One region of the Pseudomonas sp. KH_050 genome, then DNA from elsewhere that is predicted to be linked to it. Evidence: riboswitches for the same ligand, from Rfam matches in the RefSeq annotation. Region 1 holds a riboswitch; each other region holds the start of a gene.
The links. A riboswitch is a leader RNA that binds a small molecule or an ion and turns the genes downstream of it on or off. The one in region 1 is predicted to bind cobalamin.
Positions count from the first base shown of each region.

Region 2: it holds a riboswitch for cobalamin, as region 1 does, so the genes downstream of both, AC3IUA_RS18175 (ABC transporter substrate-binding protein) here and cobO (cob(I)yrinic acid a,c-diamide adenosyltransferase) in region 1, are expected to answer to the same signal.
Region 3: it holds a riboswitch for cobalamin, as region 1 does, so the genes downstream of both, AC3IUA_RS12250 (CbtB domain-containing protein) here and cobO (cob(I)yrinic acid a,c-diamide adenosyltransferase) in region 1, are expected to answer to the same signal.

Region 1 is NZ_CM174478.1:1,628,549-1,638,881, forward strand. It holds gene AC3IUA_RS07485 (DUF2066 domain-containing protein) at 1-231, shown strand, start outside; gene AC3IUA_RS07490 (AI-2E family transporter) at 267-1,340, shown strand; gene hda (DnaA regulatory inactivator Hda) at 1,571-2,275, shown strand; gene AC3IUA_RS07500 (C40 family peptidase) at 2,512-3,141, shown strand; gene AC3IUA_RS07505 (C40 family peptidase) at 3,307-3,837, shown strand; gene AC3IUA_RS07510 (class I SAM-dependent methyltransferase) at 3,861-4,523, shown strand; gene AC3IUA_RS07515 (hypothetical protein) at 4,826-5,410, opposite strand; cobalamin riboswitch at 5,566-5,801, shown strand; gene cobO (cob(I)yrinic acid a,c-diamide adenosyltransferase) at 5,883-6,494, shown strand; gene AC3IUA_RS07525 (cobyrinic acid a,c-diamide synthase CobB) at 6,505-7,821, shown strand; gene bluB (5,6-dimethylbenzimidazole synthase) at 7,818-8,468, shown strand; gene cbiB (adenosylcobinamide-phosphate synthase CbiB) at 8,465-9,373, shown strand; gene cobD (threonine-phosphate decarboxylase CobD) at 9,366-10,333, shown strand, end outside.
Region 2 is NZ_CM174478.1:3,998,988-4,009,320, reverse strand. It holds gene AC3IUA_RS18180 (FecCD family ABC transporter permease) at 1-892, opposite strand, end outside; gene AC3IUA_RS18175 (ABC transporter substrate-binding protein) at 889-1,899, opposite strand; cobalamin riboswitch at 2,044-2,238, opposite strand; gene AC3IUA_RS18170 (acetyltransferase domain-containing protein) at 2,272-3,450, opposite strand; gene AC3IUA_RS18165 (GlxA family transcriptional regulator) at 3,931-4,914, opposite strand; gene AC3IUA_RS18160 (cysteine hydrolase family protein) at 5,133-5,924, shown strand; gene AC3IUA_RS18155 (diguanylate cyclase domain-containing protein) at 6,206-7,765, shown strand; gene AC3IUA_RS18150 (hypothetical protein) at 7,865-8,080, shown strand; gene AC3IUA_RS18145 (hypothetical protein) at 8,162-8,308, opposite strand; gene AC3IUA_RS18140 (helix-turn-helix domain-containing protein) at 8,419-8,760, shown strand; gene phnE (phosphonate ABC transporter, permease protein PhnE) at 8,800-9,567, opposite strand; gene phnE (phosphonate ABC transporter, permease protein PhnE) at 9,564-10,333, opposite strand, start outside.
Region 3 is NZ_CM174478.1:2,654,187-2,664,519, forward strand. It holds gene metH (methionine synthase) at 1-750, opposite strand, end outside; gene AC3IUA_RS12225 (fatty acid cis/trans isomerase) at 904-3,195, shown strand; gene nfuA (Fe-S biogenesis protein NfuA) at 3,318-3,902, shown strand; gene cobM (precorrin-4 C(11)-methyltransferase) at 4,103-4,849, opposite strand; gene AC3IUA_RS12240 (cobalamin biosynthesis protein) at 4,930-5,343, opposite strand; gene AC3IUA_RS12245 (CbtA family protein) at 5,349-6,041, opposite strand; gene AC3IUA_RS12250 (CbtB domain-containing protein) at 6,053-6,247, opposite strand; cobalamin riboswitch at 6,347-6,573, opposite strand; cobalamin riboswitch at 6,678-6,889, shown strand; gene cobW (cobalamin biosynthesis protein CobW) at 6,986-8,053, shown strand; gene cobN (cobaltochelatase subunit CobN) at 8,057-10,333, shown strand, end outside.

The sequences.
Region 1 (10,333 bases):
GGACAACTGCTTGAGCCGTTTCGCGCGAAACTGCTGCGTGTCGAGGGTGACCGGATCGTTTACCAGGTCAACGGCAGTGCCGAACAACTGCGGGCGCAGTTGGGGCTGGCGAAGCTGCAAGAGCTTCCTGCCGCGCCGGTGGCGCCGTCAGTGCCCACTCAACCCGCGATCGAAGGCACGGTGCCGGTTGTTGCGCCGGCACCGACCGCGCAATTGCGATTCCGTTGGTAAGTTGTTCTTTCCTTATATAGAAGCTGGAGTGGTTCATGGCTGGTACGCGTCGTTGGGTGTGGTTGGGTGGAGTGATACTGCTGTTCGCCTTTGTGTACCTGTTGCATCCGATCCTCACTCCGTTCTTGGTGGCGTTGCTATTGGCCTATCTGTTCGATCCACTGGTGGATCGTCTTGAGGCGCTCGGTCTTTCACGAACCTGGGGCGTGGTGGCGGTGTTCGCGCTGTTCAGCGTGATCGTCATGACGCTGTTGCTGGTACTGGTGCCGATGCTGGTCAAGCAGCTGCTGCGCTTGTATGAACTGCTGCCGCAAATGCTCGACTGGCTGCAGCACACCGCCATGCCGTGGGCGCAATCGAAGCTGGGGCTTGCCGATGGCTTCTGGAAGTTCGACAAGATCAAGGCGGCGATCAGCGAGCATATGGGTCAGACCACTGACATTGTTGGCATAGTGCTGAGTCAGGCAACTGCTTCCGGCCTGGCATTGATCGCTTTGCTGGCCAATCTGGTGTTGATCCCGGTGGTCAGTTTCTACCTGCTGCGCGACTGGGACCTGATGATGGCGAAGGTCCGCGGCCTGCTGCCGCGCGATCGTGAAGAGCGCGCGGTGGCATTGGCCGGTGAGTGCCATGAGGTGCTCGGGGCTTTTGTCCGCGGCCAGTTGCTGGTGATGGTCGCGCTGGGCGTGATCTATTCGGCTGGTTTGATGCTGGTCGGGCTCGAGCTGGGGCTGTTGATCGGGATGATTGCCGGGCTGGCGGCGATCGTGCCGTACATGGGCTTCGTCATCGGTATCGGCGCGGCCCTGGTGGCTGGCCTGTTCCAGTTTGGTGGCGATCTGTACCCGCTGATCGGCATCGTTGCGGTATTCATGGTCGGTCAGGCGCTGGAAGGCATGGTCCTGACCCCGTTGCTGGTGGGGGACCGGATCGGTTTGCACCCGGTGGCGGTGATCTTCGCCATTCTGGCGGGTGGTGAGCTATTTGGCTTTACCGGGATCCTGCTGGCCTTGCCGGTGGCCGCGGTGATCATGGTGTTGGTGCGCCATGTCCACGATTTGTACAAGGATTCGGGTATGTACAGCGGAACGGAAGACTCTGAGGTATAGGAGCCTTCGCAGGGGTCGCCAAGGCCGCCCGGGGCAATGCCGGGTTGGCCTTGGGCGTCCCCGGGACTGTCACAAGTACGGTCAGGCAAACCTCGCTGAAACCCTTGGGTTAACGCAAACCTTTGATTTTGCTTATGGTCTGCTGCATTGTGCGTCCGGCGTCACGGGTATAAACTTTGCAAACTTTACACAGAGGCCACTAACGGTTCCCTTGGAACTGTTCAGTCAGCATGAAACCGATTCAGCTGCCCCTAGGTGTGCGTCTGCGTGATGACGCCACCTTTATCAACTACTACCCAGGCGCCAATGCCGCTGCACTCGGCTATGTCGAGCGGCTTTGCGAAGCCGACGCTGGCTGGACCGAAAGCCTGATCTACCTTTGGGGCAAGGATGGCGTCGGGCGTACGCACTTGCTGCAAGCCGCGTGCTTGCGGTTTGAGCAACTGGGCGAACCGGCGGTGTACTTGCCATTGGCGGAGCTGCTGGATCGCGGTATTGAAATCCTCGACAACCTTGAGCAATACGAGCTGGTTTGTCTGGATGATCTGCAGGCGGTAGCGGGGCGGGCGGACTGGGAAGAGGCGCTGTTCCATCTGTTCAACCGTTTGCGCGACAGCGGTCGGCGTTTGCTGATTGCCGCTTCGACCTCGCCACGGGAGCTGCCGGTGAAGCTGGCGGACTTGAAATCACGCCTGACCCTGGCGTTGATTTTCCAGATGCGCCCGCTCTCCGATGAAGACAAGCTGCGCGCCCTGCAACTGCGTGCTTCGCGTCGCGGTCTGCACCTGACCGACGAGGTCGGGCACTTCATCCTGACGCGCGGTACCCGCAGCATGAGTGCATTGTTCGAACTGCTGGAGCGTCTCGATCAGGCTTCGCTGCAGGCGCAACGCAAGCTGACCATTCCCTTCCTGAAAGAAACCCTTGGCTGGTAAAACGGTCTGATAAACCGGCTGGAAAACCGCGCTCCGCAGCATTTTTGACAAGTTTCAGGCGCCAGAAAACCCGCTCCCAGGCTGGGTCCAGGGTGCGCAAGCGTCTATATGGGGCATTAGGCCTTAGATGGAAACGAGAAACTGAAAAGTCACATTCAAATCGATTGAATTTGCAAATGAGGATGATAGAAGGCATAGTCTCGCCTCTTCAAAAACTATCAGCCACGGTTGTGCCCATGCTAAAGCGCTTCGCACCCCTCGTGCCTCTCGCACTCGTCACCCTGTTGTTGGGTTGCGCTGCGCACTCTCCAGTGTCCCAGCAAGAGCCACAACAACAGGTTAAAAACGCAGTTACTGCCCAGTCGTCCACTGTTTACCTGGATGATCTTGCGTCGGAAAAAGAACTGACCGAACTGGCCGATTTTGCCGATAACAAGCCTTATCAGCTGCCAGTCCTGGCCGATAGCATCCTCGAACGTGGCATGTCCCTGATCGGTACCCGTTACCGTTTCGGCGGCACCTCCGAAGCAGGCTTCGATTGCAGCGGCTTCATCGGTTACCTGTTTCGTGAAGAGGCGGGCATGAACTTGCCGCGCTCTACTCGCGAAATGATCAACGTGGACGCTCCTCTGGTCGCACGCAATAACCTCAAGCCCGGTGATCTGCTGTTCTTCAGCACCAATGGCCGTGGACGCGTCAGCCACGCCGGGATCTACCTGGGAGATGATCAGTTCATCCACTCCAGCAGCCGCCGTAGCGGTGGTGTTCGAGTCGACAAACTGGGCGACAGCTACTGGAGCAAAACCTTCATCGAAGCCAAGCGAGCCCTCGCCATGGCGCCGACAGTGATGACTGCTCGCAAGTAAACGTACACTTAGTAAGGTGAACTTAAAGTCTTACTTGAAGTTTGCCGCGTAGCCGCTAGAATCCTGATCTATTGTTGATGGCAAACCGCCTGCGTTCTGCGTAGGCGGTTTTCTTTTCAGCCTCACGGCAGAGAAAGCCGCATCCAGATCAGGACTGTTCTGCATATGTTGACGTCGGCCCGCCTTGCGCTTCTCGTTTTCGCGGCACTGCTCAGTGCTTGCGCCAGCCGTACTCCGCCACCCGCGCCGGTGGTTCGGTCACCTGTGTTCGCACCCTCCCAGGCATTCTCGCCAGTGGCTGAAGATGTGCTGTTCCAAGCCTTGGGCCTGGTCGGCACACCTTATCGCTGGGGCGGCAATACGCCGGATTCGGGTTTCGATTGCAGTGGTCTGATCGGTTACGTTTATCGTGATGCTGGAATCACTCTGCCGCGTACGACTCGCGAAATGATCGGCATGCGTGCGCAGAATGTCGAGCAGAATGCACTGCAGACTGGCGACCTGATATTTTTCGCCACCAATGGCGGCTCGCAAGTCAGTCATGCCGGGATCTATGTCGGCGAAGGCCGATTTGTTCATGCGCCTGCCACCGGCGGAACAGTGAAACTCGATACCCTGTCCAAAGCCTATTGGCAGAAAGCCTATCTCAGCGCCAAGCGGGTGTTGCAGCCGGAGCGTCTGGCGCGTAACCCTTAGGTTGCACCTTTGCAGAGGTTGTCATGACCGCTCGCACCCTCAATCTCGACGACTCCCTCTACAGCTACCTGCTGGATGTTTCCCTGCGTGAAACGCCGCTGTTGCGCCGTTTGCGTGAGGAAACCCAGGCGCTGCCCATGGCCCGCTGGCAAGTGGCGCCCGAGCAGGGTCAGTTCCTCGCGTTGTTGGTCAAGCTGACCGGCGCCAGACGCTTGCTGGAAGTCGGTACCTTCACCGGTTACAGCGCCTTGTGCATGGCCGCCGCTTTGCCGGATGACGGCAGTCTGATCTGTTGCGATATCCCTGGCGATTACAACGCCACCGCTTGCCGTTACTGGCAGGAGGCGGGCATGGCGCAGCGGATTGACTTGCGCCTGGCACCGGCGCTGGAAACCCTGGCGCAGATCGAGCAGCAAGGGCAGGGCGGTAGTTTCGACCTGATCTTTATCGATGCTGACAAGGCCAACTATCCGGCCTATCTGGAAAGCGCCTTGCGTCTGCTGCGAAGTGGCGGGCTGGCGATTTTTGATAACACGCTGTGGAGCGGGCGGGTGCTTGAGGTCAATCCCGAGAGCGAAGACACCCTCGCCATCCAGGCACTGAACCGCGCATTGAAGGAAGACCCGCGGGTCGATCTGTCGCTGCTGCCGCTGGGCGATGGTTTGACGCTGTGTCGCAAGCGGTAATTTTTGAAGCGACATCGTACCTGTGGCGAGGGAGCGTGCTCCCGCCGGCCGGTCCGCGTTTGGGCGCAACAGTCGTAACATCTGCGGATGCGTTCTACCTGAAAAACTGCGATTGTAGATTTTAGGGCCGCTTCGCGACCCAGCGGGAGCAAGCTCCCTCGCCACAATTTGTCCTCCTGCCAACTTCGGCTATTTAGCCGGCGCCCGCCAAACCTTGGTCCCCACATCATCCGCCACAAGCAAGCCGCCCCAATGCACTGATGTATTCATAGAGACGCGTGGCTATTGGTTGGTTCAACCTGTCAGCTGCGAGCTTCTTTGAACAACACGGCGATGCCGGGATGATAGTGGCCTGCTTCATTGCGCAACTTGCGGTAGGCGTAGGGGAAATACCAGGCGACTGCGCAGGCGGGTTGTTTTTGCAGGTCGTCGAGCATGTCCTGGAGTTCTTCCGGGGTCGCACTCTGTTGGGCCTTTTGTGGCGCGACGAACAGGCAGCCGAGCTTCAGGTCGCTGGCATAGCTGATCTTGCGCGCATCGCCCACGACCTCGGCCAGCGCTTGAGCGAGATTGAGGTTATTGACCCGTGGCCAGCGCTGAGTCGCCTGGAGATAGGCCCGTTCGTCCTTGCTGGCGATGTAGAGGTCGGCGCGCCCGTTGCGGTCGCCGTCTTCCTGCTGTTTTTTTGTCGTGGTCTGTTCCAGTGTGACCATTTGCGCCATCCAGGCGGCCGCCGAGAGCAATCCAATGTTGGCTCGCTCGTCGAACCAGTAGGGGGCTTCGTTATCGCCGCGCACCTGGTTGTAGCGATCGATACAGTCAAACCAGCGCTCAAGCATCGGCCGCAAAAATTCCAGCTTCGGATTGCTGATGGTCATGCCTTGCATGTTACTTACCCTTGTTCTTGTAATATTAATGTTGTGGCTGTTTGATATCACTGCTTTCAGTGTGGCACAAGATTGACGTCAATTTAATGATCGACGGCAGCTAATCGTGGTTTCGCGTCCCGGGTTTAATTGACGCTCCACCCCCAACCCTCTAACCTTCGCGACTTGTTTCAGGTGCTCTGTGACCCCGGTCGACAGAGTGAAACAGGGAAGCCGGTGGGCGCGCGTTCTTTTACAGAGCGGGCAACGATCCCGGCGCTGCCCCCGCAACGGTAAATGAGTCAAGACTGTGCTTGGTGCCACTGTGTCGCGAGTCGACCCGGGAAGGCGCGCAGTCCGGGATATACACCCACTCATGAGCCCGGAGACCGGCCTGATCCATCCAACGGCATCACGGTGGGCGATGCCAGGCTTAATGCCGTCTATTTCTATTCCTGCCCCCCGTTATCCAGCCCCAACGGAGAGCTGCCCCATGACTGATTCCCCCGATCGTGACGAACGCCATCTGGCGCGCATGCTGCGTAAAAAAGCGGTAATCGACGAACGCATCGCCAACTCACCCAACGAGTGCGGATTGCTGCTGGTCCTGACCGGCAACGGCAAAGGCAAGAGCAGTTCTGCCTTCGGCATGCTCGCCAGGGCCATGGGCCACGGCATGCAATGCGGCGTGGTGCAGTTCATCAAGGGTCGCAACAGCACAGGTGAAGAGCTGTTCTTTCGACGTTTCCCCGAGCAGGTACGCTTTCACGTCATGGGCGAAGGCTTCACCTGGGAAACCCAGGACCGCCAGCGTGACATCGCGGCGGCCGAAGCGGCCTGGGCCGTCTCCCGTGAATTGTTGCGTGACCCGGCCATTGGCCTGGTGGTGCTCGATGAGCTGAACATTGCCCTCAAGCATGGTTATCTGGACCTGGACCAGGTACTCAGCGACTTGCAGGCTCGCCCGCCGATGCAGCATGTGCTGGTCACCGGTCGCGGCGCCAAGCCCGAAATGATTGACCTGGCCGACACCGTCACCGAAATGGGCGTGCTCAAACACGCGTTCCAGGCCGGCATCAAAGCGCAAAAAGGCATCGAGCTGTGAGTATCCAGGTATGAGAGATGTACGTCGTTGCCCGGCGGTATTGATCGCCGCACCGGCTTCCGGTCAGGGCAAGACCACCGTCACCGCCGCGCTGGCTCGCTTGCATCGCAATCAGGGACGCAAGGTTCGGGTGTTCAAGTGCGGTCCGGATTTTCTCGACCCGATGATTCTCGAACGCGCCAGTGGTGCGCCGGTGTATCAACTGGACATGTGGATGGTCGGCGAACAGGAAAGCCGCCGACTGCTGTGGGAAGCGGCGGGCGAAGCAGACCTGATCCTGATCGAGGGGGTCATGGGCCTGTTCGACGGCACGCCGTCAAGCGCCGACCTGGCGCGGCACTTCGGCGTGCCAGTGCTGGCGGTGATCGACGGCACAGCCATGGCCCAGACGTTCGGTGCCCTGGCCCTGGGCCTGGCGCGTTATCAGCCGGATCTGCCGTTTGCCGGAGTGCTGGCCAACCGTGTCGGCACCTTGCGCCACGCGCAGTTACTCGAAGGCAGCCTGACCGAAGGCCTGCGCTGGTATGGCGCATTGTCCCGGGAGACCGGGATCGAACTGCCGAGCCGGCACCTGGGCCTGGTGCAGGCCAGCGAATTGAATGACCTGGACCTGCGCCTCGACGCGGCGGCCGAAGCCTTGGCCAGCAGTTGCGAAGTGGCGCTGCCGCCAGCGGTCGGGTTCGCCGCGCCTGAGGTGGTTGTCGCCGAGCCGTTGCTGGCCGGTGTACGGATTGCCGTGGCCCGCGATGAAGCCTTTGCCTTTACCTATGGCGCAAGCCTCGACCTGCTGCGGGCGATGGGCGCCGAGTTGTTGTTCTTCTCGCCGATCCATGACCGCGAACTGCCCGAGGCTGACAGCGTGTACCTGCCGGGCGGCTATCCGGAGCTGCATCATGTCGCGCTGGCGGGAAACGCCACGATGCTGGCCGCGATCCGTGCCCACCATGCGGCCGGCAAGCCGTTGCTGGCCGAGTGTGGCGGCATGTTGTATCTGCTCGATTCGCTGACCGATGTCGAGGGCCAGCGTGCCCAACTGGCGGGATTGCTGGCGGGCGACGCGGTGATGCAAAAGCGTCTGGCGGCGCTGGCCTTGCAGGCGGTTGATCTGCCGGAAGGTTCGTTGCGCGGCCACACCTATCACCACTCGCTGACCAGCACGGCGCTTGAGCCGATTGCCCGTGGCCTGAGTCCCAACGGTGGGCGGGGGGCGGAAGCGGTGTATCGCGAGGGGCGGATGACCGCCTCTTATGTGCACTTCTATTTTCCTTCCAATCCCTCGGCGGTGGCCGCGCTTTTTGCGCCAGATGTCGAGACCGTCAGGCCATGACTGACAACGCATTTTCTGCGGACGAACGCGCGGCGGTCTACCGAGTCATCGGCGAACGCCGCGACATGCGTCATTTCAGCGGCGGCACGGTAGAACCTGAACTGCTCAGACGCCTGCTCGAAGCCGCCCATCAAGCCCCCAGCGTTGGCCTGATGCAGCCGTGGCGGTTTATCCGCATATCTGATCGCCCGCTACGCGACAAGATCCGGCAACTGGTTGAAGAAGAACGGGTGCGCACCGCCGAGGCGCTGGGCGAGCGTTCCGACGAGTTCATGACGTTGAAAGTCGAAGGCATCAACGACTGCGCCGAAGTGCTGGTCGCCGCGCTGATGGATGATCGCGAGCGGCATATTTTCGGTCGCCGGACCTTGCCGGAAATGGACATGGCGTCCTTGTCCTGCGCCATTCAAAACCTCTGGCTGGCGTCCCGCGCCGAAGGCCTGGGCATGGGCTGGGTATCGTTGTTCGAACCCCGGGCACTGGCCGATCTGCTCGGTCTGCCGGCGGGGGCCAAACCACTGGCGGTGTTGTGCCTGGGGCCAGTAAAAGAATTTTATCCGGCACCGATGCTGGTGCTCGAAGGCTGGGCGCAACCGCGTCCGCTGAGTGAATTGTTGTATGAAAATTATTGGGGAGTGAGTCAATGAGTGTGGCGTTGTTGAGTGTCGCCGCGGTTGCGCTGGATGCGCTGCTGGGCGAACCCAAACGCTGGCATCCGCTGGTGGCGTTCGGCCGGTTTGCCGATCGCATCGAGCAACGTTTCAACTCCGGCGGGCGTGGCTGGCGCAGTCATGGGGTCACCGCCTGGGTGCTGGCGGTGTTGCCGCTGACGCTGTTGGTGACCGCCTTTTCCTGGCTGCCCTATATCGGTTGGCTGGTGGAAATCCTCGCGCTGTATTGTGCCCTTGGCCTGCGCAGCCTTGGCGAGCATGTCGAACCGGTCGCACAAGCCCTGCGCAGCGATGACCTGGATGAAGCGCGGCGGCGAGTAGGCTATCTGGTCAGCCGCCAGACCAGTGAGCTGGATTCCACCGAAGTCGCCCGGGCCGCCACCGAATCGGTGCTGGAAAACGGCAGCGACGCAGTGTTTGCCGCCTTGTTCTGGTTTGCCGTCGCCGGTGCTCCGGGTGTGGTGTTGTATCGCCTGAGCAATACCCTGGACGCCATGTGGGGCTATCGTAATGAACGCTTCGAACGTTTTGGCTGGGCGGCGGCGAAGATCGACGATGTGCTCAATTATATTCCTGCGCGTCTGGTGGCCCTGACCTACGCGCTACTGGGCAAGACCCGCCTGGCGCTGAAATGCTGGCGGACCCAGGGACCCACCTGGGACAGCCCGAACGCCGGCCCGGTGATGGCGGCGGGGGCGGGTGCCCTGGGCGTCGAGTTGGGTGGGGCGGCGATTTATCACGGTGAACTGCACGAGCGTCCGCCATTGGGCGAGGGTGTGCCGGCCGATGCCGACTCCATTGATCGTGGCTGGCAACTGGTGCAGCGCGGCGTGTGGTTATGGCTGCTGATTCTCTGCGTGGGAGCTGAATTCTATGCTTGAGCACGGTGGACGGTTGCGTAAGGCGGCGTTGCAGCACGGCATTGCCGAAGCCGATTGGCTGGACCTGTCCAGCGGCCTCGCGCCCTGGCCGTTTGCGGTACCGGAAATTCCCTTGCGCGCCTGGGCGCGCTTGCCGGAAACCGATGATGGTCTTGAGCAAGCCGCCTGCGATTATTACGGCGCCACTCAAGTGTTGCCGGTGCCGGGTTCACAAGCGGCGATCCAGTTGCTGCCGCGTTTGCGTCGCACCGGCAAGGTCGGTGTGCTCTCGCCCTGTTACGCCGAGCATGCCGAGGCTTGGCGGCGCGGCGGCTACATTGTGCGTGAAGTACTGGAACAGGAAGTCGAGTTTTTTATCGACGCCCTCGACGTGCTGGTGGTGGTCAACCCGAATAACCCGACCGGCCTGAGCCTGTCCCCGGAGCGCCTGCTCGACTGGCATGCGCGATTGGCGCAACGCGGTGGCTGGCTGGTGGTCGATGAAGCGTTCATGGACAACACTCCTCACCTGAGCCTGGCCGCGCATGCGCATCAGGTCGGGCTGATCGTTCTGCGTTCGTTCGGCAAGTTTTTCGGCCTGGCGGGGGTGCGCCTTGGGTTCGTGCTGGCTGAGCACAAACTGCTGAAATTGCTCGCCGAACAGCTCGGGCCATGGGCGGTCAGCGGCCCGACCCGGGTGTTGGGGCAGGTTTGCCTGCGCGACACCCTGGGCCAGGTCCGCCAACGTCTGCGCAGCGAAGAGGCCAGCCAGCGTTTGGCCCAAGTGCTTGAGCGCCATGGCTTCAAGCCACAGGGTGGTTGCGCGCTGTTTCAATGGCTGATCACTGAGCACGCCGAGCAGTTGCATGAATTCATGGCCCGGCGCGGCATTCTGCTGCGGCTATTCACTCACAACAGCAGTCTGCGTTTCGGCTTGCCGGCCGATGAAGCCGATTGGCTGCGCCTCGAACAAGCCTTCCA
Region 2 (10,333 bases), 2.4 Mb from region 1:
TCAGAAACAGTGCCCCGCCCAGCGCGCTGGCTGGCAGCAGGTGAGCATGCCGGGTGCCCAGCAGCAGCCGTGCGGCATGGGGAATGACCAGCCCGACGAAACCGATGGAACCGACAATCGAGACCATCACCGCCGTCACCAGCGCCGCGCAGCTGATCAGCAAAAACTGCACCCTGCGTACCGGGATGCCGAGCGAGGCCGCAGAGTCGGCGCCAAAGGTGAAGGCATCCAGCGCCCGCCGGTGCCACAGGCAAACCGCAAGACCGGCCAATGCGATCGGGACGGCCAGCCACACCGATGGCCAGCGCACACCGCTGAGGTTGCCCAGCAGCCAGAACATGATCCCGCGAGCCTGTTCGGAACTGGCCGACCGGGTGATCAGAAAGGCCGTGAGCGCATTGAACAGCTGCGAACCGGCGATCCCCGCCAGGATGATCTGCCCGGTGCCGCGGGATGACCCGCTGGCACGGGCCAGCAGGATCACCAGGGCGAAGGCTGCAATGGCCCCGGCAAAGGCTCCGGCCGACAGCGAAATCGCACCGGCCCCCACGCCCAGCAATGCCACCAGTACCGCGCCCGTCGACGCTCCTGCGCTAATACCGAGCAGATAAGGATCGGCCAATGGGTTGCGCAGCAGCGACTGCAGGATCACCCCGCAGGTGGCCAGGCCCGCGCCGCAGGCCGCCGCGACCAGCGCACGGGTCAGGCGATAATTCCATACGATGCCTTCGTCGATCGGGTCGAGCACATGGCCGGCGGCCCATAGTTTGTTGGCAAGCACTTGCAGCACCACGCCTGGCTCGATCGGTGTTTCTCCGATGGCCACGCCTGCGACCACGGCAAGCAACAGCGTCAGGAATGCCAGCAGCGTGCGAATCAGACTCCCCGTCATTTCGGCAGATCGTAGCCATTGATGGCCGTCGCCAGCGTCTCAAGGCCGTCGAACATCCGCAGGCTGGCCTGCATGGCAAGCGCGTCGAGGATGACGATGCGATTGTTTTTGACTGCGTCCATGTTCCGCGTCACCGGGTCGTTTCGCAGAAACTCCAGCTTCTTCTGGTAATCGTCAGCCGGGAAGCGACGGCGATCCATGCGCGCGATGACCAGGAAGGTCGGGTTGGCCTTGGCGATGGTTTCCCAGCCTAGGGTCGGCCATTCCTCATCGGACTCCACCACGTTGCGCACGCCCAGGGTGTCGAGCATGAAATCGGGGACGCCCTTGCGACCGGCGACATAAGGGTCGATATCCAGCTCGGCACTGGAGAACCAGAACAGCGCGCTGGTGTGCTTCAGATCCTTGTCCCGCAGGGTGGCACTGGACTTCGCCAGGCTTGCCTTGAGTTCTGCGTTCAGCCGCTGGCCACTGTCCTGGACATCGAAGATCTCGGCCAATTGGCTGATGCTCTTGTAGAGGCTGTCGATGCGGAACGGCTCCAGGCGTGTGCCATCGGCGCCGACCAGGTTGTCCTTGGCTTCGCAGTCGGAGGGCATCAGGTAAGTCGGGATCTTCAGCTCGTGAAACTGCTCGCGAGTACCCACCACGCCTTGCGGGCCAACCATCCATTCCAGTTCCACCGCCACCAGCTCCGGACGTTTACCGATCACCGCCTCGAAACTCGGATCGTTATCGGCCAGGCGTTCGATCGTGTCGTTCTGAGCCTGGTACTTTGCCAGGACATCGTTGAACCACAACGAGGTGCCGACCATTTTGTCGCCCAGCCCCAGGGCATAGAGCATTTCGGTGCCGGCCTGGCCGATGGTCACGGCACGGCCTGGTGCGTGCTGGAAGGTCAGCACGCTGCCGCAGTTCTCTACCGCCAGGGGATAGTGGGTCGGGGCCGCATCGGCGAGGGCGCAAAGACTCAAGCCGGTGATGAGGGTGGCAAAGCGGGGCAGCATGACGCAATCTCCATTTGAAACGTACACGGAGCAGAGGTGCACAGTCTGGAAACACATCAGCGAACGCTGCCGCAACAGCAGTGCAAGGCCGGTCATCTGAGTGACGCACGCGGCAAGGATGTACTTCCCGGACACCCCGCCGGTTAGTGATTTGCTTGGCCGGCAGGTCTCCTGACTGATGCGTCGGCGCCTGGCTCCAGCCTTCCCGGGAGTGATCCCAGTGGCAGTTCAGGAGCAGGCTCAGCACCTACAGTTGCGGGGGCAGTTCCGTTTGATGCTGTGTCAGCATCACGGATTCCCTATTAATCCCATGTGGAAACCGGCGGCGGCATGGTAGTCGATCCTGCCGCCCAGGGGGAGCCTGCGGGCGCTTCAGAAGTATTTGAGCCAGGCGATATCGCGACGACGGGCTTTCAGCGCTGCGAACCAGCGCACCGGCGAGTAAAGCGCGCAGGCCAGCAGCACCGCAGTCAGCCACACCGCCCCTATGCCATCGAAGCCGAAGTAGCTGCCCTGGTTTAAACCGAACAGTGCCGCGCCCACCAGATACAGCACTTTCAGTAGGTACAGGTGCAGGAGGTAGAAGAACATTGGCGCCGCCCCCAATACCGCCAGCCTGCTGATCCATTTGCGTTGCCGGGCGCGTTCGAAGCCGAGCAGCAGCAACAGGCCCAGGCCCAGGGTCAATGCGAGGAAGAGCAGCGAAGGCGGGTACTTGGTGATATTGAAGAAACTCATCAGGGTTTGTGCGGTGCTGTCATACGTCATCCAATGCGCTTCCCCATAACCATTGACCAGGCGCAGCGTAACGAAGCCGATCAACGCGCCGGCACCCGCCAGTAGCAGATAGCGCTGACGCACGGCGGCGGATGCAGAACGAGCGAACCAAGGGCCGATGCAATAGCCCAGGGAAATCACACCGATCCACGGCAGCACTGGATAGGAGGTGCGCAGACGCAGGTTGCCGGCGAACTCGATCCAGCCGCGATCATGCAGAATGGCCCATGGCACGTGCATCGCCGAACCTGCCGGGAAGTGCAGCGTGTCGAGCAGGTTATGCCCGGCAACGATCACCACGCCCAGCACCAACAGCATCGACCGTGGCAGCCAAACCAGTAAGGCGAGGGCGATCATGCTCACGCCAATGGCCCAGATCACCTGCAGGTAAATCACGCTGGGCGGGAACTGGAAGGTCCAGGCGAAGTTGACCAGGGTGAATTCCAGCACCACCAGGAACAGACCGCGCTTGAACAGGAACGTCGAGACCTCGCGCTTGCCCTGGTGCTTTTCGCCATACAGGTAAGCGGACAGTCCGGTGAGCAGCACGAACACCGGGGCGCACAGGTGGGCGAGGGTTCGGCTGATAAACAGCGCAGGTTCGGTGGTGTCGATGCTCATCGGATCGGCCACTTGCCGGTGCAGAAAGAACGTCTCGCGGACGTGATCCAGAAGCATGAAGACAATCACCAAGCCCCTGAGGGCATCGATGGACAGTAGGCGTTGGTGAGAGGTCGTTGTGGCGCAGGCGAAGGCATGGGTAGCGTTGGTCATTGAGGGATCGCAAGCAAGGAATGTTCAGCTCTGGAGGTTACAACCGACAGATGCAGATAGATATGGTTATCTTATAACATATCTATTGGTTCCGTGTGGGCCGAAGCACAAGAAACAGGCATGGCGTTCGGCATGTCGGCGGATGAGACAGAGTGGGGCAGATGACTTGTCGTCAGCTGTTGTTGTTTTGATGCCTGTTCGCGCTGAGAAATGGACGACGCTTCACATCGAGGAAAAGCGCCGTCATCTGTTGTCATTGTCCAGAGCAAACAGCTCCAGTAGCTGGTGCGTAATTGCGTTACATGTGACCACCCGTTTCATTTTCAGTGACCATCGTTTGTATCCAGCTGGGCCAACGTACGCCGAAGAGACGACCGGCAGGCCATCAGCGGCTCTTGGCGGTATCGGTGCTTCCTCTTGCGCATCAAATTGTGGGCTAGCCTCCGCACCATCAAGCCCCCGAGCCTTCGCAATCGCGGACTATTTGTCTGCCTTTCTCCCAGTCCGGCCATCTTCTTGGGCCTGGCGAGCGCTGCGGCGCAGATCTTGTGGCGTCCGCCCAATGACTCGCACGAAGCAGCGCAGCATGTGATCGGCATCGCCGAATCCGAAGCCCCTGGCGATCCCCTCGAAAGTTTGATGCCCGTCCTCAACCAGCGGCCTTGCTGCCTCGATGCGAAGGCGCTCGATAGCTTTCGCCGGCGTCACCCCCATGGATGCCGCGAACACGCGGCCAAACTGGCGTACGCTCATATGCGCGACTTCTGCCAAGCGTTCAACTGACAGATCATCACGCAGATGATCGCGCGCATAGCTCAGCACCGTGCGGATGCGATCTGAGCCAGGGTCGAAATCCAGCAGCGAAGAGAACTGATTCTGACCACCTGGCCGCCGATAGTAGACAACCAGCATGCGTGCGACGGAGCGCGCTACCTCCTTGCCCAGGTCCTGTTCGATCATGGCCAGGGCCATGTCGATGCCGGCCGACATGCCTGCGGACGTCCAGACATCCCCATCCTCGGTCCAGATTCGATCTCCGTCCACGCGCAGCGACGGATAGCGAGCTTGCAATTGCGGCGCGTAGTTCCAATGCGTGGTCGCGACACGACCGTCGAGCAGGCCGCTCTCGGCTAACACGAAAGCGCCGGTACAGACGCTGGCAGTGCGGCGCGAGCGCAAGGACATCTGCCGGATCGCAGCCGCCATCGGCACTGTCCAGTCGCCGACCGGAACGGCTGGCGCGCCGACGATGATGAGCGTGTCGAGGCGGTCGACAACTTGCAATGCTTGGGTCGTGACCTGCAGTCCGCCCGAGGCGCAGATCAATCCGCCCTCAAGCGAAGCGAACGTGAATCGATAGCCCGAAGGGCGAGCACGATTTGCGTTGGAGAAGGCTTCGAGCGGGCCACTCAGATCCAGCAATACGAAGCCCGAGTAGACCAGGAAACAAACATGACGCGGCATGGCCTGATCGCCAAAAGTCTGGCTGAAGAGTCATTAGACGCCGCCCCTGTCTGGAACGTCAACGGGTGCAACAACGGGGCTCGGCCCTTGCCGGACGAAAGCACCCGCCTCACTCGAGGCGGCTGCGTCAGTCGGCTGAAATCCAGGGATAAACGTCCTTTTCGTAGCTTCTTCTCGCCGTACCGTAGACGCGTCACTTCCACTTTGAGGATACGCAAATGACTTTCAACAGAACCCATCCCAAGAGAATGATCTTCTGCGCCACCTTGCTGGGGGCCTTCCTGATGGCGCCTGGCATCGGCTTCGCCGCCGAGAACCCCTACGCCGATCCGGTCAAACCCGCGCTCCCGGCCTCCAGCTTTCAATGGGACCTGAGTCGAACCGCTCTGGTCGTGATCGACCCGCAGATCGACTTCATGAGCCCGGAGGGTGCAGGTTGGTCGGTCTTCGGTCAGAGCGTTACCGAGCAAAATCTGGTCCCGAACCTGCGCCGGCTTTTCGCGGCGTTCAAGCAGTCCGCAAGAACCGTAGCCATCTCGCCGCACTACTACTATCCACACGATCATAAATGGGAGTACGAGGCGCCGGCGGAGACTGTTCAGCACAAGCTTGGCCTCTTCGATCGCAAGGGCGCCTTGACGCTGGATGGATTCCGTAACTCGGGCGCCGATTTCATGCAGGAGTTCAAACCCTTCATCGAAGACGGCAAGACCATCGTCGCATCGCCACACAAGTTGTATGGTCCGCAAAGCAACGACTTGATGCTGCAGCTGCATAAGCAGCGGATCAACAAGATCGTCCTTGCCGGCATGGCCTCCAACCTATGCGTCGAGTCGCACCTTCGCGAGTTCCTGGAGCGCGGTTTCGAGGTGGTCGTCGTGCGTGACGCCGTCGCCGGCCCGAAGCTTCCTGACGGCGACGGATACGCAAGTGCACTGGTCAACTTCCGCTACATCGCCAACGATCTGGTGACCACCGACGAGGTAGTGGGCAAGCTTGAAGGGCGCTGACCATGGGGATGACCCATCTCCCGGCCAGACACGGGAGCCCTTGTGGCTCCCGTGCCAGCTGAGAATTCGAAACGTGCGGAAGTGTGCGATGGACGCTGACATGGCATTTTGCTAGCTTTCGTATGGGGTTTCGGCCAGAAGCAAAAGTTTTCTGCCTTTTTCGGTCATCCATTTTCAAGCGATCACCAACAGCCTGGCTGTCCGGGACTAAGCTCCAGTTGACTTGATAGTGACTGGCCAGGGGCAATATGGACCCTATGCGCGTTAGGAAAACCAGAATGATGTTGACTAAGCGCCGCCGTTCTCTCGCGGGTTTCATTATCCTGGCTGTGGGCCTGACGGGTTTCTCGGCCTGGTTGCTCTTGAAGTCGGAAACCCACCGTCGGGAAACGCGCTTCGCGGAATACGTGCAGAACATTTCCGGCATCGTGCGCAATCAGCTGGACACCAATGAGGCGGTGCTGGCAGGCTTCTCGGCGTTTCTCCAGGCCGTTGATCAAAGTGACACGCAGGCGGCGGCCCGCTACGCGGCAGCCGTTTTGAGCGCTTACCCTCATATTTATATGCTCGAAGCCTCGCGGGCAGTCCCCATTGCCGAACAGGTGGCCTTCGAAGCGCTGTTGCGACGCACGTGGCGACCGGACTTCGAACTCAAGGATTTCCCAAGCCTTGCTCAGCAACCTCCCCAGCCCCAGGTCTTTCTCAGCGAGACCTGGCCTGTGTTGTTCATGTACCCGGAGCTCCCGCAAGCCCGTGCGATCTACGGTGTCAGATTGGAAACCGTCGCTTATCTCTCCTACGCGCTGGCGCGCACCCACAACAATCCCAAGCCCGTCGTCTCTCCGGTGTTCTCGATGTATGAAGGTGGCAGCGCCTACATTCTGATGCAGTCGGTCAGTCGGCCAGAACAGGCGCGAGAGCATTCCCGACCGATTTTTTTTGGAAGCGCCATGGTCGCTTTGCTGTTGATCAAGGCGGGCTCGTTGCTGGAGGCGGTGGATCATGCGAATGTCGATTCCCAGGTGCGCATAAGTGCCGTCCTGAAAAGCGTCGCCGGATCTGAAAGCCATGTGTTTTCCACGGGGTCCGAGCATGCCGGCTTTCTGGATCGTCTCTTTTTGCCACTGCTGAACGACCGGGTCGAGATCGCGAGTGCTTCGCAACCCATGACCTTGTTGTTTGAGCGTCAGTTGCGTCTGCGCGATGTTCTGACCGCTGAAACCCTGATGATTCTTGCTCTGCTGGGAGGGGCTCTGGTGCTCATGCCGATGGTGCTGATTCGACATTTCAAGGCGATAGAAATGGCGGAGATCGAGCACGAGCGCTCAGCTTATCTGGCTTCCCATGATGTGCTCACCCAACTGCCCAATCGCTGTCTTTTTACCGATCGATTCGATCAGGCATTTTCTGACTGGCAAATAAACGGCGTTCCGTTCGCCGTGCTGTTGATCGATCTGGATCATTTCAAGTCGATCAACGACAAGTACGGTCATGAGGTCGGCGACCAGGTGCTGAGCGCCTTGGCAGCGCGCATGGTGCAAACCACGCGAACGAGAGACACCATTGCGCGCTACGGTGGCGATGAGTTTGTTGTGCTGTTGAAGGACCTTGCCGATCCTTGCAGTGCTGAAATCAAAGCCGGGATGTTGCTGGAGGCGATCGGGCAGCCAATCGCTACCACTGTGGGAGAGTTATCGGTCTCGTGCAGTATCGGAGTCTCGCTGTGTCCACTCCATGGCCAGAGTCTCGATACGTTGCTCAAGGCGGCAGATCTGGCCATGTACGGCGTCAAACAACTGGGGCGAAAAGGCATTGCAATGACTGAATCCCGGCCGGTCTGAATACCTTTGGTCTGGCGCAAAGCCGACGCTTGCAACTGAAACACTGGCGAAACATTCGGGCCGTATGATTCGCGTCAACGGAAACCAAGGGTGCCAGGGATGAATCGGTCATCAAGAAGCATGCGCAAACTGCTCGACTGCGTCGCCACCAACAACGAGGCCGCGGCGCTGGATGTTATGCGCGCAGCTGAGCTGCTCGAAGACCAGGTATTGCGCCAACGGTTGCTCAACCTGATTCACCGGCTCAATCAGGACGCTAATGACTTGCGATTGGCGCGCGACGACATCCAGGGCAGTGTCATCAAATTCGCGTGATCGGCCGCCAGCGACGCAAAGCGGACACTGCCATTTCGGCCGTATAGGCATTACGTCAACTGGGCTATGACAATGGCTGAATCAGCGTTTTAGACAGGCTTGCGTAGCCTCTTCCTTCAACGTTCTCCCGTCGATCAGGCTGCGGCCCTTGAAATCTGCCCGCGCGGCAATGTAAACCTCCGCAAACCCCTTCTGATAAAGCCGACCCTCATCGAGCTCTTCAATCATGGCGTCAATCAGCACGCGGAAGGTGAGCTTAAGCCTCTGTGTGTCTCGGCCGGCGCAGCCATGTTCTCTAAGCTATGATTTTGGCGGGGATCATGGAGCAGGACTATTCAATGAAAACGTTCGGTGGCCGATTGAAAGAGGAACGCACCGCTCTAGGCCTCTCCCAGCACGAGTTCGGCGCTCTGGGAGGTGTTTTGGCAAACGCCCAAAGCAAGTACGAGAAGGGATCCCGCTATCCCAAGGCCGACTACTTGACGGCCATCGCAATCAGGGGAGTTGACGTTCTCTACCTTTTGACGGGGAAGAAGTCCCGGTTCAAAGAAGATCTGCCCGATGAAGAAACCAAAGTCATAGACAACTACCGCCGCCTTAACCAAGGTGATCGGAGTGCCATTGCACGGATTGCATCATCGCTTGCTCAGTTCACGACACCGGGCAACAGTGACGCCTGATGCTGCAGTCTTGCAGATACATCCGTTCTACGAAAACAGTCAGGCTTTGACCCAGCGTTGACGGCTCCAGCTGCTCAATGTATCGACGACGAATACCAGTAACAGCATGGCCAGAATAACCGTGCTGGCTTGAGCTTCCTGGAACAGGCTGAGGCTGACATAGAGCATCTGCCCCAAACCACCGGCGCCGACGAAGCCGAGCACACTGGCCATGCGGATATTGTTTTCCCAGCGGTACAGGATGTAGGCCAGCAGCTGTGGCAACAGGTTGGGCAGTGTGCCGTAACAGAAAGCCCATACGGCATTGCCGCCCTGCAGGCGGATTGCGTCGGCGGGTTCTGGTGGGGTGTTTTCCAGCGCTTCGGCGAACAGCCGGCCGAGTACGCCGGTGGTGTGCAGGGCTAATGCCAGGGTGCCGGCATTGGGGCCGAGCCCGGCGGCAAGGACCATCAGCGCGGCCCATACCAGTTCCGGAACCGCGCGCAAGGCATTGAGCACCAGACGCGACGCGCTCTGCAGTGGCCAGCCGAAGCGCCCGGCCGCGGGCAATGCCAATAGCAGACCGAGTACCGCCGCGAGCAGGGTGCCAAGGGCGGACATGGCAATGGTTTCCAGGGCGCCGTGGCCGATGGCTTGCAGATGGCCGGAGCTCAGGTCCGGGCTGAGAAAACGCTGCGCATAGGCGCCCATATGATTCAGGTTGCTGGTGCCGCCGAGTTCGCCGAGGTCGATGCCCAGATAGATGAACGAGGCGACGACCGCTGCGCCGATGCACAGGAGCAGTCCCAGGTTGAACAGGCGATTCATGCCAGCCTCCAGCGCAGCAGGCGGCTGAGTTGATCGGCGAGCAGCACCAGGACGAGGAACGTCAGCAGCAAACTGGCCACTTCACCGCCGGCGAACATGCGTAACGACAGATCCATTTGCTGGCCCAGACCGCCGGCACCGACGAAGCCCATCACCACCGAGGCGCGGATGGCGCATTCCCAGCGATACACCGTGTATGACAGCAGCTCCGCAGCGACATTGGGCAGGATCCCGTAGCAAAAGGCCGGGAGTCGATCGCTGCCGGCCTGCAGCAGCGCGTGGGCCGGGTGCTGGTCGACCGACTCGAAAATTTCCGCGTAGACCTTGCCCAACATGCCGCTGTAGGTAATGGCAATGGCCAGTACCCCGGCAGTCGGGCCGAGGCCGACGGCGCGCACGAACAGCAGGGCCCAGACGATTTCCGGCACGCTGCGCAGGAAGATCAGTAAACCGCGTACCGGCCAACGCAGCAGTTGGCCCCAATAGCTCGGGTGGCCGGCACGGGAGGCAGCGGACAGCGACAGAGCACGACTGGCCAGCAGGCTGGCGGGGACTGCCAACAGCAACGCCAGGGCCATTCCGGCCGTGGCGATGGCCAGGGTCTGCAGGGTGGCTTGCAACAACAGCTCAATGAACTCCTCGCCATGGGCCGGTGGCCAGAAGGCCGATACAAAACGGCCCATCTCGCTCTGGCTGTCACTCGCCACCAGCACACTGAGGTCCAACTCGCTGAAGCGGATGCCCGGCCACAGCAGGGCAAGGGCCA
Region 3 (10,333 bases), 1.0 Mb from region 1:
GCAGTTCAGGCCGACGGAAATCGGTTTGGCGTGGCTGATGGAGTTCCAGAAGGCTTCGGTGGTCTGGCCGGAGAGGGTGCGGCCGGAAGCGTCGGTGATGGTCCCGGAAATCATGATCGGCAGTTCGACCCCCAACTCTTCGAACACCCCTTGCACGGCAAAGATCGCCGCCTTGGCATTCAAGGTGTCGAAGATGGTTTCGATCAGGATCAGGTCGGCGCCGCCTTCCATCAGGCCTTTGGTGGCTTCGCTGTAATTCTCTACCAGCTCGTCGAAGGTCACGTTGCGGTAACCGGGGTTGTTCACATCCGGCGACAGCGAACAGGTCCGACTTGTAGGTCCGAGCACCCCGGCGACGAAGCGTGGCTTGTCCGGGGTTTCCAGGGTCTTGGCGTCGGCCACCTTGCGCGCCAGGCGTGCGCCTTCCACGTTCAACTCGTAGACCAGCGCTTCCATGCCGTAGTCGGCCTGCGACACCTGGGTGGCGTTGAAAGTGTTGGTTTCGAGAATGTCGGCACCGGCATCCAGATACGCTTTCTCGATCGCCCCGATCACGTCCGGGCGGCTGAGGATCAACAAGTCGTTGTTGCCTTTGACGTCGCTCGGCCAGTCGGCAAAGCGTTTGCCACGGTAGTCCTGTTCCTCGAGCTTGTAGCTCTGGATCATCGTGCCCATACCACCATCGAGTATCAGAATGCGCTCTTTGAGAGCTTGATGAAGGGCTTGAAGGCGAGCGCTGCGATCGGACATAGGACTACCTGGTAAGGCCAATACAAAGAGGCGCGATGATAGCAAACCTGTGCGCTTTTAGAGCATGGCAGACTTTTGCATGAATATCGCTCATGTTGGTGGGGTGCCTGGACCGGTAGAATCGCGACGTTTTTCTATTATCGGGACAGGGATATGCCGTATCGCGTGGTCATCAGCAGTATGCTGCTGCTTTTAAGTTGTGCCGTCACAGCGCAAGGTCCGGCGCCAGCGATTTCCTACACCCGCGACATTCAACCGATCTTCACCGAAAAGTGCGTGGCCTGCCATGCCTGTAATGACGCCGCCTGTCAGCTCAACCTGGGCAGCGGTGAAGGCGCGACGCGAGGCGCAACGAAAGTACCGGTCTATGACGGCGAACGCAGTAAAGCCTCGCCGCCGACGCGTTTGTTCTACGACGCTTTTGGCAAAACAGCATGGCAGCGCAAGGATTTCTATTCAGTCCTCGATGCTCAGGGCAGCCAGGCGGCGCTGATGGCGCGCATGCTTGAGTTGGGCCACAAAACCCCTTTGCAACCCAATGCCAAATTACCCGATGAAATTGTTCTGGGGCTGAATCGGGAAAACATGTGCCCGATGCCGGACGAATTCGATGGCTACGTCGACGCCCATCCGAAAGAGGGCATGCCGCTGGCCGTGACCGGCCTCACCGATCAGCAGTACCAAACCCTGCAACGCTGGCTGGCATCCGGTGCGCCGATCGATGAGCAAGGCCTGGCCCCCAGTGCCAAAGAAACATTGCAGATCGTTCAGTGGGAAAGCCTGCTCAATGCCCCTGGCGCCCGGCAAAGCCTGGTCGGCCGTTGGCTGTTCGAACACTGGTTCCTCGCGCATATTTACTTCAAGGAGGGGGAGCCGGGGCATTTCTTCCAATGGGTGCGCTCGCGCACGCCGCCGGGACAACCGATCGACCTGATCGCTACCCGTCGTCCAAATGACGACCCCGGCACTCAAATCTATTACCGCTTGTGGCCAGTACAGGGCGTGATCGTCCACAAGACTCACATCACCTACCCATTGAGCGCGGCGAAACTGGCGCGGATCAAGACTCTGTTCTACAGCGGTAACTGGCAGGTCAATGCGCTGCCGGGTTACGGGCCGGAGCGCCGGGCCAATCCATTCGAAACCTTCGAGGCGATACCGGCGCAGGCGCGTTATCAATTTATGCTCGATAACGCCGAATACTTTGTGCGGACCTTTATCCGCGGCCCGGTATGCCGGGGACAGATCGCCACCGACGTGATTCGCGACAACTTCTGGGCCATGTTCCAGGCGCCGGAACATGACTTGTACATCACCGATCCCAACTACCGTGGGCAGGCAACGCCGTTGCTGGCAATGCCAGGGCAGAATGATGATGTCGGCAGCATCCTGAGCCTGTGGCACGACTATCGGGACAAGCGCAACGAGTATGAAATCTTGCGCCGGGACAGCTACGCCGATACGCCGGCACCGAGCTGGTCGACCCTGTGGGCCGGCAATGACAACGCGTTGCTGAGCATCTTCCGGCACTTCGACAGCGCCTCGGTGAACAAAGGCCTGATCGGTGACGTGCCGCAAACCCTGTGGCTGTTCGACTACCCGTTGTTGGAGCGTACCTATTACCAGTTGGCGGTCAACTTCGATGTGTTCGGCAACGTTTCCCACCAGGCGCAGACCCGCCTGTACTTCGACCTGATTCGCAACGGCGCCGAGCAGAACTTCCTGCGCCTGATGCCGGCCGATTCCCGGGATGCCTACCTCGACGATTGGTACCAGAACAGTGGCAAGTTCAAGATGTGGCTGGACTATGAGTCCATCGACAACGACCAGCCCACGGCATTGAATCTGGCTGAACAGGATCCGAAGCGGGACTTCGTCAACCAGTTGCTGGTTCGCTACGGCGATCTGAACGCCAGGCCTGACCCGATCAACCGCTGTGGCGGGGCCTATTGCTCCCGGCCGAATATCGATCCGGCCCTGCAGGAAGCGGAACAGAGCTTGAGCCGTCTGGCTTCGCGCCCGGCCGCAGGGCTCAGGGTGATCGACCAGCTACCGGAAGCCACGCTGCTGCGCATCGAGACCCAAAGCGGCAAGCGCGAGGTCTACAGCCTGCTGCGCAATCGCGCCCACAGCAACGTGGCGTTCATGCTTGGCGAATCCCTGCGCTATCAGCCGGGGCTGGATACCTTGACGATCTATCCGGGGGTACTGAGCAGCTATCCGAACTTCATCTTCAACATTCCTGCCGGGCAGGTGCCTGACTTTGTGGCACGGATGGAGCAGGCCGGGGACGCTGACGGGCTCGAGAAAATCGTCGAGCGTTGGGGGATTCGTCGCAGTCATCCGCAGTTCTGGCAGTATTTTCATGACCTGAGCCAGTACATCCGCGAGACCGAGCCGGTGGAAGCGGGCGTGCTGGACATGAACCGCTACGAGAATCTTTGATGCGCGGAATTTAGAGGTGCCTGCGATCCAGTGTAGGAGCGGTTCTTTCCCGACCTAAACACTAGGACTTTGTCCGGGGCGATGATTGGCGTAAACTGCGTCCAAGCCTGTGAGGAGTCTCCATGACCGCCATAACCATTACCGACGCCGCCCACGATTATCTGGCTGATCTGCTGTCCAAGCAGAACACCCCGGGGATTGGCATCCGCGTCTTTATCACCCAGCCTGGCACCCAGTACGCCGAAACCTGCATTGCCTACTGCAAGCCGGGCGAGGAAAAACCGGAAGATACCGCGCTGGGGCTCAAAAGCTTCACCGCTTATATCGATTCCTTCAGCGAAGCCTTCCTGGACGATGCCGTGGTGGATTACGCCACCGATCGCATGGGTGGCCAACTGACCATCAAGGCGCCAAACGCCAAAGTACCGATGGTCAACGCTGACAGCCCGATCAACGAGCGCATCAACTATTACCTGCAAACCGAAATCAACCCGGGGCTGGCCAGCCACGGCGGTCAGGTCAGCCTGATCGATGTGGTTGACGACGGTATCGCCGTGCTGAAATTCGGTGGCGGTTGCCAGGGCTGCGGCCAGGCCGATGTCACTCTGCGCGAAGGCATCGAGCGCACGCTGCTCGAGCGTATTCCCGAGCTCAAGGGTGTGCGCGACGTCACCGACCACACGCAGAAAGAAAACGCCTACTACTAAGGCGTTCGCTGCAATCAGAAAAAACGGCGCCCGTGAGCGCCGTTTTTTTATGGGTAGTGAGGGGTTTTTTTGGGGGGGCCAAAAAGATCGCAGCCTGCGGCAGCTCCTACGGGATCTTTGTTTGCCCGCGCCATCGTGGGTGTACTCGGTCCGGGTAGGAGCTGCCGCAGGTTCGGGCCGCGTTCGGACGATCTTTTGATCTAGGGCCTGTACAAATGCGCATGCCCGGCGCGATACAGCGACGACTCGCTGAAGTTGTCACTGGCCAGCACTCGCCCTGCCAAAATCAGCGCCGTACGGCGAAATCCCTTGGCTTGGACCTTTTGCGCAATGTCTGCCAACGTCCCGACCACCCAGTCCTGATCCGGCCAGGTGGCGCGATGAATCACCGCGATCGGGCAGTCCGCGCCGTAATGCGGGAGCAGCTCGGCGATGATTTTCTCCAGGTGATTGACCCCCAGATGAATCGCCATGGTCGCCCCATGCTGCGCCAGGCTGGCGAGTTCTTCCCCGGCCGGCATCGCGGTTTTGTCGGCATAACGGGTCAGAATCACGCTCTGGGAAACGTCCGGCAACGTCAGCTCCACGCCCAACAGCGCAGCGCAGGCCGCCGTGGCTGTCACGCCGGGGATGATTTCAAAGGGAATATCGAGCTCGCGCAAATAGCGAATCTGCTCGCCAATCGCGCCGTACAGGCTCGGATCACCGGAATGCACCCGGGCCACGTCCTGGCCTTTGCCATGGGCGTTTTTCATCAGTTCGACGATCTGTTCCAGGTGCAGCTCGGCGCTGTTGACCACCTGTTCGGCCTGGTGACCTTCCAGCACGGCCGCGGGCACCAGCGAGCCGGCATAGATAATCACCGGGCAGCTGCGAATCAGCCGCTGGCCTTTGACGGTGATCAGTTCCGGGTCGCCGGGACCTGCGCCGATAAAGTAGACGGTCATGCCGGTCTCCTGTGCAAAGTCGTGTCGGCAATGCTTCAGATGAAGATTGCTCATGATCAAGGGCGGGGATTATCGGGATTTTAAGCCGAAGAGGCTAATGCAAGGGTCGCCTGGCCATATTTTTGTCGCAGGATCAGCAGCCTGGCCGGGGTTTGCGCCAGTTGTTCGACCAGTGCCAGGGCCGCGCTTTCGGCCACGCCATAGCAGCCGGTGCGCTCAAAGGCGATCTGCGAGTGATGGCTGAGGTCTGGCTCATGAATGGCGAGCTGCGTGCTGTTGAACAGCGTCAGCGGCAGCGCCAGTTGTTCCGCCAGTTCGAGCAGGCCCGGCTCATCGCGTTTCAGATCGATACTGGCCAGGGCCCGGATCGTTCGAAGCTCGATGTGATGGGCCTGCAACGCCTGGTCGAGCAGCGCCCGCAGCGTGCTGGCAGGGCAGCCACGCTGGCAGCCCAGTCCGACCACCAGGGTCGGTGCTGTGCTGGTCTCGGTCATGAGCGTTACTGACCTGCGCTGTTGCGCCGAAACAACCAGGCGCTGATCAGGCCCAGGGCCAGCCAGAACGCCGCGTTGGTCAGTTGCGAGGCGATTTTGAATTGGGCTTCGAGCGCTTCGGGTGCGAGCATCGAATGCACCTGCGGCTGTGGTGCGCCAATGATGTGTGGTACCGCCAGAGTTGCCACGCCGAGAACCTTCAGCGCCCAATGCTTGCCGAACACGATCAGCGCGATGCCGACGGCGGTGGACGCCGCGGTCCCGATCCACCAGATCTGCCGTTGCGCCAGGTCGGCTGCGGCAGTGCCAGGCAGCTCGGGCGGCAGGCCCAGGGTCGGCGCCAGGCAGAAGGTCGCGTAACCGGCCAGGCCCCAGAGCAAGCCCTGAGAGGTACGGCTCGGGCTGCGCAAGGTATAGAGGCCGGCGAGCATCAGGGCGAAACCGACGGCTACCACCAGATTGCCACCGGTGGTCGACAGCACGCGCTGCCAGCCGTCTTCCGGCGCCCAGGCTTCGGCGTCGTGGGTATGAGCGGCAACAGCGCCTTCAGTATGTTCATGTACTTCGGCCGCTGGGGCATTTTCGTAGGTTTCCGCCTGGAGAATCAGCGGCGCAACCCAGAAACTTTGCAGCAGGGTCAGCAACAGGGCCGCGAGCAGCCCGGTGAAACCTGCGGTTTGCGCAATACGCTTGATCATGTCGGCAGGTCTCAATGGCACGGAAAGGCGGAGCTGTGACGGGTATCGTGGGCGGCATTGTGCACGGCTTCAATGTGCGAGAAACCGGCGAAGTACACCAGGCACGCGCCGAAAATCGATGCACCGATAGCGGCAACCAAGCGTTGGCTCAGGGTGGATGTGGTGCTGGCGGTGCCTGCGTGGCGAGTGCTGCTGATAATCGACATGGCGCTTCCCTCTGGTGTGTCAGCGGGTGAATCGAGCGCGTGAAAACCCCGCGAGACAGGCACGCAGAGGTCCGAACAGCGCCCGCCCACCGCGGGTTTTTGATCTATGTATTGCGGGCCGGTCTCCGGACTCGCGAGGGGCAGGGCTGGCGCCCGAACCTGCAAGAATCACCTTCCCATGCCGAACTGCTGGCACAGTGGATCTGATTCTTCGCTCGCTTACCGTTGCGGGGGCAGCACCGGACTGATCAAGGCTTGAGTAAAGCACATGACTCACCGGTTTCCCGTTTCACCCTGTGAAGGGCACCCGTAACAAGGCGTGTAGGAGAGCATGGGCGGGGGATGGGCGTCAATTGGCAAGGGTTCTCACTTGAAGATTGTGCAGGGGATCCCAATCACCGATGAACATTGACCCGCCCCGATGCGATGCGTAGCCTTGCGCTTTCGAGGTTCTTCGGCATTCGAGCCGAAGCTAAGAAGGGAACGCGGTCAATGCCGCGGCTGCCCCCGCAACTGTGAACGGTGAGGTTTTCTGCCACGCCACTGCGCCAGCTGTCTGTAGGCGCGGGAAGGCGCAGAACTCGCCAGTCGAACGACTGGCACACCGTCAGCCAGGAGACCTGCCTCGTACCCGATTCTCACTACAACCGGGCGGGGTGATCCGGTGGCGAAATCTTCTGCGCTTGCGCGCGCGGTCAAGTCGTCCCGTATGCCCGCCACCTTGCCAAAGGGCATCCGATGAAAACACTGGCCAAACTTCCCGTCACCATCGTTACCGGCTTCCTCGGCTCGGGTAAAACCACCTTGCTGCGGCACATGCTCGATAATGCTCAGGGTCGGCGCATCGCGGTCATCGTCAATGAATTCGGCGAGCTGGGCATCGACGGCGAGATCCTCAAGCAATGTTCCATCGGTTGCACCGAAGAAGAAGCCAGCGGCCGGGTCTATGAACTGGCCAACGGTTGCCTGTGCTGCACGGTCCAGGAAGAGTTCTTCCCGGTGATGCGCGAGCTGGTTGCCCGCCGCGCGGACCTGGACCACATCCTCATTGAAACTTCCGGCCTGGCCCTGCCCAAACCACTGGTGCAGGCCTTCCAGTGGCCGGAAATCCGCAGCGCCTGCACCGTCGATGCGGTGATTACCGTGGTCGACAGCCCGGCCGTGGCCGCCGGCACCTTCGCCGCGTTCCCGGATCAAGTCGATGCCCAGCGCAAGCTCGATCCGAACCTGGACCACGAGTCGCCACTGCACGAGCTGTTTGCTGACCAACTGGCCAGCGCCGACCTGGTGATCCTCAACAAGGCTGACTTGATCAGCCCTGAAGACCTGGCCCGTGTGCGCCTGGAAGTCGCCGAAGAACTGCCGCCGGCGGTAAAAGTCATCGAAGCCAGCAGCGGTCGTGTGCCACTGGACGTGTTGATCGGCCTGGGGGCCGGTTCTGAAGAACACATCGACAGTCGTCACAGCCACCATGACCATCACCACGAGGGTGATGACCACGCTGATCACGACCATGACGCCTTCGATTCCATCTCCATCGAACTGCCGCAAGCCGACGAAAGCCTGCTGCTGGACGCCCTGACGCAACTGGTGGTCGAGCACGGGATCCTGCGGGTCAAAGGTTTCGCCGCGGTGCCGAACAAGCCGATGCGCTTGCTGATCCAGGGCGTGGGTACCCGTTTCGACAAACACTTTGACCGCGCCTGGCGCGCCGAAGAATCGCGTGCGACCCAGCTGGTGCTGATTGGCCAGCAGCTGGACGCGGCGTTGATCGAAGCGCAATTGCGCGCCGCGCTCAGCGTCTGATCCATGCATCTGCTCAGGACCCAACCCGGCGGTTTCGTCTCGGATGACAACATTGCCGACCTTGGCCAAACCCCCGCCGAGCTGGTGATCCTGTGCAGCGGCGATTCCAGCCTGGCGCTGCTCGCCGAAGCTGCGCAGCAGTTGCCGGAGGACTATCCGAGCCTGCGCCTGGCCAACCCGATGCAGGTGCAGAACCACGCCTCGGTCGACGTGTATGTCGATGAAGTACTGCGCCACGCGAAAATTATCCTGATCTCGCTGCATGGCGGGATCGGCTATTGGCGATACGGCGTGGAGCGGCTGGTGCAACTGGCCGGGCAGGGCGTACAGCTGATTCTGGTGCCGGGCGATGATCGCCCCGACCCTGAGTTGAGCGACCTGAGCACGGTGGCCGTCGAAGATCGTGATCGACTGTGGCACTACTTGCGCCAGGGCGGCATGGGCAATGCGCTGGACCTGTATCGCTGCCTCGCCAGTCGCTGGCTGGGTCGCGAGTACCCATGGGCTGAACCACAAATCCTGCCGCGCACGGCGATATACCATCCGTACAAAAGCCCCGCCGTACTCAGCGACTGGCAGGCTGATTGGCACGCCGATCGGCCGGTGGCGGCGGTGTTGTTCTATCGCTCGCACCTGCAAGCGGCGAACACCGCGTTCATCGATGTCTTTTGCCAGCGTTTGCAGGCGGCAGGGCTTAACCCGTTGCCGATTGCCCTGGCCAGTCTGAAAGAACCCGGCTGCCTGACGGTCGTCGAGGACTTGCTGGATGAAGTCTCAGCCTCGGTGATTCTGAACACTACCGGTTTTGCCCAGTCCAGCCCTGAGGCACCGCACCTGCGACCGTTCCGGCGCAATATTCCGGTGATCCAGGCGATCTGCGCCCAGGACAACGAACCTGGTTGGCGCGCCAGCGAGCAGGGCCTTGGGCCGCGAGATCTGGCGATGCATATCGCCTTGCCGGAACTCGACGGGCGGATCATCAGTCGGCCCATCAGCTTCAAGGACCTGGCCTGGCGCAGTGAGCGCAGTCAGTCGGATGTGGTCTGCTACCGGGCGCAGCCGGAACGTATGGATTTCGTCGCCGAGCTGGCGCGGCGCTGGATCGAGCTGGCGCGGGTGCCCAATGGCGAGAAACGTATCGCATTGATCCTCGCCAACTACCCGACCCGCGATGGTCGGATCGGCAATGGTGTCGGGCTCGACACCCCGGCTGCCGCACTGAATATCCTGCGGGCACTGCATGCCGAAGGCTACCCGTTGCCGGCGGATCTGCCGGACAGCGGCACGGCGCTGATTGAGCAATTGCTCGGTGGCGTCAGCAACGATCTGGAGACTATCGACCAGCGACCGTGCCAGCAAAGCCTGGCGCTGGACGACTATTTCTCGATGTTCAACGCCTTGCCCGAAGCCAATCGCAACGCGGTGCTGCAGCGTTGGGGCTCCCCTGAAAGCGACCCGATGTTCCGCGGCGGGCGGATGATGATCGCCGGCCTGCGCTTTGGCCTGACCTTTGTCGGTATCCAGCCGGCACGGGGTTACCAGGTCGATCCGAGCGCGGTCTATCACGACCCGGATCTGGTGCCGCCCCATGGCTATCTGGCGTTTTATTTCTGGCTGCGGCAAACCTACGGCGCCCATGGGGTGATTCACGTCGGCAAGCACGGCAACCTCGAATGGCTGCCGGGCAAGGGCGTCGGCCTCTCGGAAAGCTGCTGGCCGGACGCACTGCTCGGTCCGCTGCCGAATATCTATCCGTTTATCGTCAACGATCCGGGCGAGGGCGCTCAGGCCAAGCGCCGCACCCAGGCCGTGATCATCGATCACCTGATGCCGCCGTTGACCCGCGCCGAAACCTACGGCCCGCTGCGCGATCTCGAATTGCTGGCCGACGAGTATTACGAAGCCCAGCTGCTGGATCCGCGCCGTGCCCGGGAGTTGCAGCGCGACATCCTGAAACTGGTGCGCGATAGCCACATTGACCGCGAACTGCAACTGGACGATCAGCTCGACAGCGATGCCGACGCAGCGATATGGCTGCCGCGCCTCGATACTTATTTATGCGACCTGAAAGAGTCGCAGATTCGCGACGGTCTGCATGTGTTCGGTGAGTCTCCCGTCGGCCGCCTGCGAATCGACACGCTGCTGGCGTTGCTGCGCATTCCCCGTGGCGATGGACGTGGCGCCCAGTCAAGCGTGCTGCGGGCCCTGGCCAAAGCCTTCGAGTTGGGTTTCGATCCGCTGGATGGTAACTTGGCCGCGCCCTGGACCGGGCCGCGGCCG